Prochlorococcus marinus str. GP2: one gene and its partner. Each later gene encodes a partner of the first gene's protein in a complex. Links are inferred from orthologs where the notes say so. Each region holds a gene or a part of one and is shown on either strand. Other genes may lie near its edges. The genes, in order: EU91_RS06165 and uvrB.

What was found.
Region 2: the proteins of EU91_RS06165 (region 1) and uvrB are in contact, whole or in part, in a crystal structure (PDB 7EGT), measured with the Thermus thermophilus proteins. The link is inferred for Prochlorococcus marinus str. GP2 from one-to-one orthologs. Residues at the interface, in WP_096412145.1 of Thermus thermophilus: His654, Arg656, Phe657, Gln666, Asp668, Glu669, Lys680, Arg681, Leu682, Ser683, Lys685, Tyr686, Ala687; in WP_096411307.1 of Thermus thermophilus: Glu23, Leu25, Arg26, Asp27, Gly28, Glu29, Arg30, Phe31, Arg55, Glu326, Asp327, Phe328, Glu379, Ser382, Gln383, His398, Gly400, Arg401.

What each region holds. Positions count from the first base shown.
Region 1 is NZ_JNAH01000003.1:274,881-278,300, forward strand. What follows is about bases 164-3,248. They hold EU91_RS06165 (UvrD-helicase domain-containing protein), read right to left. Parts: upstream 2,868-3,248; coding sequence 459-2,867; downstream 164-458. Other genes in these bases: EU91_RS06170 (CCA tRNA nucleotidyltransferase), read right to left, coding at 164-453; EU91_RS06160 (hypothetical protein), read right to left, coding at 2,890-3,096. In the rest of the region: more of EU91_RS06170, read right to left, coding at 1-163; EU91_RS06155 (R-phycoerythrin subunit beta), read left to right, coding at 3,275-3,420. UniProt on the Escherichia coli protein: A helicase with DNA-dependent ATPase activity. Unwinds DNA duplexes with 3'-5' polarity. Translocates on single-stranded DNA with 3'-5' polarity. Initiates unwinding more efficiently from a nicked substrate than double-stranded DNA.
Region 2 is NZ_JNAH01000008.1:366,938-370,168, reverse strand. The notes cover bases 50-2,945. They hold uvrB (excinuclease ABC subunit UvrB), read left to right. Parts: upstream 50-425; coding sequence 426-2,465; downstream 2,466-2,945. Other genes in these bases: EU91_RS00475 (aspartate kinase), read right to left, coding at 2,473-2,945; EU91_RS00465 (DUF561 domain-containing protein), read left to right, coding at 50-396. Also shown: more of EU91_RS00465, read left to right, coding at 1-49; more of EU91_RS00475, read right to left, coding at 2,946-3,231. UniProt on the Escherichia coli protein: The UvrABC repair system catalyzes the recognition and processing of DNA lesions. A damage recognition complex composed of 2 UvrA and 2 UvrB subunits scans DNA for abnormalities.

The DNA of each region.
Region 1 (3,420 bases):
CCTTGTCGAGACCTCGAAGGCTATTGAATTTATAGTGAAATCTCTCCTCTTAAGATCCTCCTCAATAGTACTTTTATTTACTGTGGGATTTAAGCCTGGAGCAGAATAAATTTCTTTTCTTGCAGAAGCAATATCAATTTTATAGTCATTAATATTTATTTCTACAGTGTTATATAAATTAAATTCCTTGATTAAACATAAATCTACATTTACAATATTTTTTTTTATAAATTTTGCTAGAGAAATAGAGGATCCTTCAATAACAAGATCAATATCTACAGGTTTAGAAAACGATTTTTTGTGGAATTTACTAATTAATAAATCTCTTAAATAACCGCCAACAAAAGCTACTTTAGTATTGTTATTAGATTCTATGTATTTAGCAATTAGGTTATATAGATTAAATGGAGTTTTGATTAATTCCCCTTCGATGTAATCAGAGATATCATTCATAAGTTTTAATTTACATAACGAATTGGAGCTAATCTGGGATCTAGAATTTTACTTCCTTTATCACCAAATTTTACTGCTAAAGATATTTTTTCCCCACTCCCAAAAATATGTATGATTTCACCTTTCCCAAACTTTGAGTGAATTAGCATATCTCCAACTATCCAGCTTTTCCCTTTACTGGGACCTGAATATAATTTTCTTACTGCATTTATTGGTTTGTTAACAAATTCATTTGAATTGTTTCGATCAACTCTAGTTAAACGATCAAGATGCCAATCTCTTCTAATTGAAGCACCACCAGTTTGTGGTAATTCGCCATCCATTAAATCTTCAGGTATTTCTGAAAGAAATATTGAAGGAATTGTTGCTTCACGCATTCCACCCCATAATCTTCTTTCTCTAGCATGACTTAAGAAAACTCTTTCTTTAGCTCTAGTAATACCTACATAGCATAATCTTCTCTCCTCTTCAAGAAGTGAGGGAGTATCTATTGATCTATGGCTAGGGAAGAGACCTTGTTCTAGCCCAGTGATAAAAACATTTTGAAATTCTAAACCTTTACTATTATGCAGAGTCATGAGAGTTACAGAGTTAGGATTATTTTTCTTCGTATCATTATCAGTTGTTAAGGCTGCTGTAGAAAGAAATCCCTCTACATCTCCACTTTCTGTTTCTTCTTCATATTGAGTAGCTGCATTGATTAGTTCTTGTAAGTTATTTCTTCTATCTTCAGATTCTTCAGTCCCGCTAGACAGCAAGTCACCTAAATAACCACTTTTTTCTAATATAAGTTGTAGTAGTTGAGCGGGACCTGAGTTTTCTAGGTAACACAGTAGATCATTCATAATTTCAGTAAATTTATTAATTCCTTTTGATGATCGGCCTATTGTTTCTTCAAGACTTTGCTTATCATTAAGAACCTCCCATAATGGGATATTTAACCTATTAGATAGTTCATTAAGTTTTTGAATAGTAGTCTTACCAATCCCTCTTCTAGGAACATTTATGATTCGTAAAAGACTAACGTTATCTGAAGAATTAACTAGAACTTTCAAATATGCTAATGCATCTTTAATTTCTCTTCTATCATAAAAACGCAATCCTCCAAAAATTGTATAAGGAATGCGCCACCTTACAAGAGATTCTTCTAATACTCTCGACTGAGCTCTGGTTCGATATAAAATTGCAAAATTTTTCCAAATTGGGGTTTGATTAAAGTTATTGAGTGATTTTATTTTATTGGTAATTGCTTCTGCCTCGGAAATTTCATCATCACAACTGAGTAACGTTAAAAGTTCCCCTTTTTCTTTAGTAGCCTTTAAAACTTTGTCAATTCTTTCAGAGTTGTTTTCAATTAATGAGTTTGCAGCATCAAGGATATTGGAAGATGACCTATAATTTTCTTCTAATTTAATTAAAGATGATTTTGTATCGTCGTTGATTGAAGTTTTAAAATCTTCTTGAAAACCAATTAAAATTCTGAAGTCAGCTGCTCTGAAACTATAAATACTTTGATCAGCATCCCCAACTACAAAAATTGACCGATCTTCCCAATTGAAGAATTTTTTTGGTTCAGTATTTCCAGCCGCAATTAATTTTATAAGTTCATATTGTGTTTTATTTGTATCTTGATATTCGTCAACTAAAATATGTTTAAATCTTTTGTGCCAGTAATCTCTGACCATATCATTTTGCCTCAATAAGAAAACAGGCAAAAGTAAGAGATCATCAAAGTCTAAAGAATTATTTTTTGAAAGAGAAATTCTATATCTCTTGTATGCTTCTGCAACTGTTTTATCAAAATTATTATCTGCTTTTTCTAAAAGATCATTAGAAGTTAGGCATTGATTTTTAGCATTACTTATTAATCTTTTAATCTTTTTGGGATCATATCTTTTTGGGTCAAGATTCATATCTTGACTGATAATTTCTTTTACTAATGTTTGAGAATCTGTTTCATCATAAATTGAAAATTGCCTTGTCCATTTTAGGCCTTCTGGATCAGTATATTTTTCAATATCGTATCTCAGAAGTCTTGAAAATAAGGAATGGAAAGTACCGATCCAAAGGTTCTCAAGCCTCTCTTGGTGAACGTTTGTTCTTAATTGATTTTGATCAATTTCTTTGAGAGTTGTCCAAGGCTGACCAAATTGATTAAAAGCTAATTCTTGGGCTAAAAGAACCTCTAATCTTGCTTTCATTTCTTTAGCAGCTTTGTTAGTGAAAGTGACTGCGAGAATGTTATAGGGATCTATAGAGTTACCCTCAATAAGGTTTGCAATTCTGTGAGTAAGAGCCTTTGTTTTACCGCTACCTGCACCTGCTACAACTAATAGTGGTCCATAAACATGTTTTACTGCTTTAAGTTGTTGTTTGTTTAGGGACTTAAAAAGGAAATTGTTGGTTTGAGACACTTTTGGAAGGATTTTTCAAAAATCAGACTTTACTATGAGATTCAGATTCCGTTTCTAGATCTTCTAACGCTTTTTTTAGATTTATAAGTTCATTATTGTTATTAATTATTTCTTCAAATTTATTTTGAGGCATCTTTAATTTCATACTTCTGTCTAGAATTTCTTTTTCCAATCTTTTTTTATATGAGGAAATAAGTTTCTTTGATAATTTTAAATCCTGTTGATCCAAAACTTTATTAAAAATGTAGCTTTATATTAGCGGAAAAAAATTTTTTATTTGAATTATTTCAACTATCACTTTGGAATGAAGTAATTAATTAAGAAGCGTTGCGTTAAGTTTGAAATTGTATTGTTTTAACTAGCTTTGTATTATTCTTAAGTTCGGTCTTTAACTTTTTAATTCAGGAATGTCAGCTTCAAAGAATAATCAACTATTTTCAGCCGATAAGAAATTAAATGATTTAAGCAATATAAAAGAATTTATTAATACTGCAAACTCAAGATTAGATGCAATAAACTCAATAACCAATAATTCACATGCAATCGCAGCAGA
Region 2 (3,231 bases), on another replicon or contig:
TCAGTAACTGTTCCTCATACTATGCCTATTGATAAACAAGTTGATCTTGCTTTAAAGCTAGTGGAAGAAGGCGTTGATATTATTCAAACAGAAGGTGGTACCAGTTCTACTCCTTTCTCTCCAGGAATTCAAGGTTTTTTTGAAAAATCAGTACCAACTCTTTCAGCTACCTATGCTATTAATCAAGAATTTAAGAAACAATCTCTGAATATACCAATCATGAGTGCCTCTGGATTAAGCCAAGTAACTTGTCCACTAGCAATATCCTCTGGAGCCTCAGCAGTTGGCGTTGGATCTGTGGTTAATAAATTAGATGATTTAATATCAATGATCGCGGTTGTTAGGGGCTTAAAAGAATCTTTAAAAAATTCAATAATTGGAGAAAAAATTTCTTAGTATAGAAATATCCTTTAACTACTGGCTTGATGAACAACTATAAACTTCAAGCTCCTTACGAACCAAATGGAGATCAACCAGAAGCTATTAAAAAATTAGTTAAAGGTGTAAATAATGGTAAACAGTTTCAGACTCTTTTAGGTGCTACTGGAACTGGTAAAACATTTACCATTGCAAATGTAATTCAACAAACAGGAAGACCAGCACTTGTTTTAGCCCATAACAAAACGTTGGCTGCACAATTATGCAATGAATTAAGGGAATTTTTTCCAAAAAATGCTGTTGAGTACTTCATTTCTTACTACGATTATTATCAACCTGAAGCTTATGTACCTGTAAGTGATACTTACATTGCAAAAACTGCTTCAATTAATGAAGAAATAGATATGCTTAGGCATTCTGCAACACGCTCATTATTTGAAAGAAAAGATGTAATTGTTGTAGCCTCAATAAGTTGTATTTATGGTCTTGGTATACCGAGTGAGTATTTAAAAGCTGCAGTTAAATTTGAAGTGGGAAAATCAATAAATCTACGTTCTTCTTTGAGGTCTCTCGTTGAAAATCAATATACTAGAAATGATATTGAAATTACTAGAGGTAGATTCAGAATTAAAGGTGATGTTTTAGAAATCGGTCCAGCTTATGAAGATAGATTAATAAGAATTGAGTTATTTGGTGATGAAGTCGAGGCTATTAGATATGTTGACCCTACTACAGGAGAAATACTTGAAAGTTTGGAACAAGTTAGCGTTTATCCAGCGAAGCATTTTGTGACTCCAAAAGAAAGACTTGAGAGTGCAATAAGTGCAATTAGAGGTGAATTAAAAACTCAACTCGATAAATTTACATACGAAGGAAAATTATTAGAGGCTCAACGTCTAGAACAACGTACAAAATATGATTTAGAAATGCTTAAAGAGGTTGGTTATTGTAATGGAGTTGAGAATTATGCTCGTCATTTATCAGGTAGGGAGGAAGGTTCACCGCCAGAATGCTTAATAGATTACTTTCCTAAAGATTGGTTGTTGGTAGTTGATGAGAGTCATGTGACATGTCCTCAACTTCATGCGATGTACAACGGTGATCAATCTAGAAAAAAAGTTTTAATAGATCATGGTTTTAGATTGCCAAGTGCTGCAGATAATAGACCTTTAAAATGTGAAGAGTTTTGGGAAAAATCAAAACAGACATTATTTATAAGTGCAACCCCTGGTCAATGGGAATTAGATCAATGTGATGGTGAATTTATTGAGCAAGTTATAAGACCAACTGGGGTATTAGACCCTGTCATTGATGTAAGACCTAGTGAAGGCCAAATAGAAGATCTGTTATCTGAAATAAGAATTCGAGCTCAAAAGAATCAAAGAGTGCTTGTGACAACACTTACTAAGAGAATGGCTGAAGATCTAACTGATTTTTTATCAGAAAATAAAGTAAGAGTTAGATATTTGCATTCCGAAATCCATTCAATTGAAAGAATTGAAATTATTCAAGACCTTAGAATGGGCGAATATGATGTTTTGGTAGGAGTTAATTTATTAAGAGAGGGACTAGATCTTCCAGAAGTATCCTTAGTCGCCATTTTAGATGCTGATAAAGAAGGTTTTCTGAGGGCAGAAAGGTCATTGATTCAAACAATAGGAAGAGCTGCCAGACATGTTGAAGGTGTTGCCTTGCTTTATGCAGATAACTTCACAGATTCAATGAAAAGAGCAATATCTGAAACTGAAAGAAGGAGAACTATTCAGAAAAAATATAACCAAGTCAATGGTATTACTCCAAAACCTGCAGGCAAAAAAATAGAAAATTCAATATTATCTTTTCTAGAACTTTCCAGAAAACTAGATGCTGGTGGTTTATCTAAAGATTTAATAAATATAGTTAATAACAAAACTGACGCAATTCTCAGTTCCAGTGATAATCTATGTTTGCTTGAAGAATTGCCTGACTTGATAGAAAAGTTAGAAATTAAAATGAAAGACGCTGCAAAAGAGTTAAATTTTGAAGAAGCAGCAAATTTGAGGGATAGAATCAAAAAATTAAGACAAAAATTGGCAAGAAATAATTAAAAATAACTTATTTTTCTAATTCGAAATGATTATGAATCGCATTAACTGCTTTGTCACAATCTTTTTCTAAGACAATACATGAAGTCCTAATTTCACTCGTGGCAATCATTTCAATATTGATATTTTGGTCAGCCAATGCTCTAAATATTTTTCCAGCCGTCCCAACTTTAAATGCCATTCCTGCTCCTACAGCACTTACTTTTGCTATAGCAGGGCCATCTTCAATGTATGATCCGGGTAATTTTTTTGTTAAGGCCTCAAAAACTAAGTTAGCTTTTTCTCTATCTTGTTTATTCATTGTAAGACTAATATCCTTAGTTTTTAAAGAGGAAATTCTTTCAGATTGAACAATAGTATCGATAAGTAAATTATTTTCAGCTAATGCTAAACATATCGATGCTGCTACACCTGGACGATCAGGCAGTTTTCGAAAGCTTACCTGAACTTGGTTTTTATCTGATGCAATTCCTCTTACTTCAGGTTGATCTTGTTTTTCATTGATTGGATTAACAAATATTTGTGTATCGGATAACTTAAATTTCTCAGCAACAAATCTAACAGCTTTTGGTATATTATTAATTTCAATTACACAGCTGACTTTAATTTCACTAGTAGCTATTAACCTAACATTTATATTCGCTTGAGATAAAGTATCAAATAAATCAGCTGAAACACTAGGTCTGCCCATAATGCCTGCTCCTTGAATACTTAATTTAGTCATGTTGGTTTTTAAGTTAAATTCTCCCCCTAATTGACTAGTTATAAG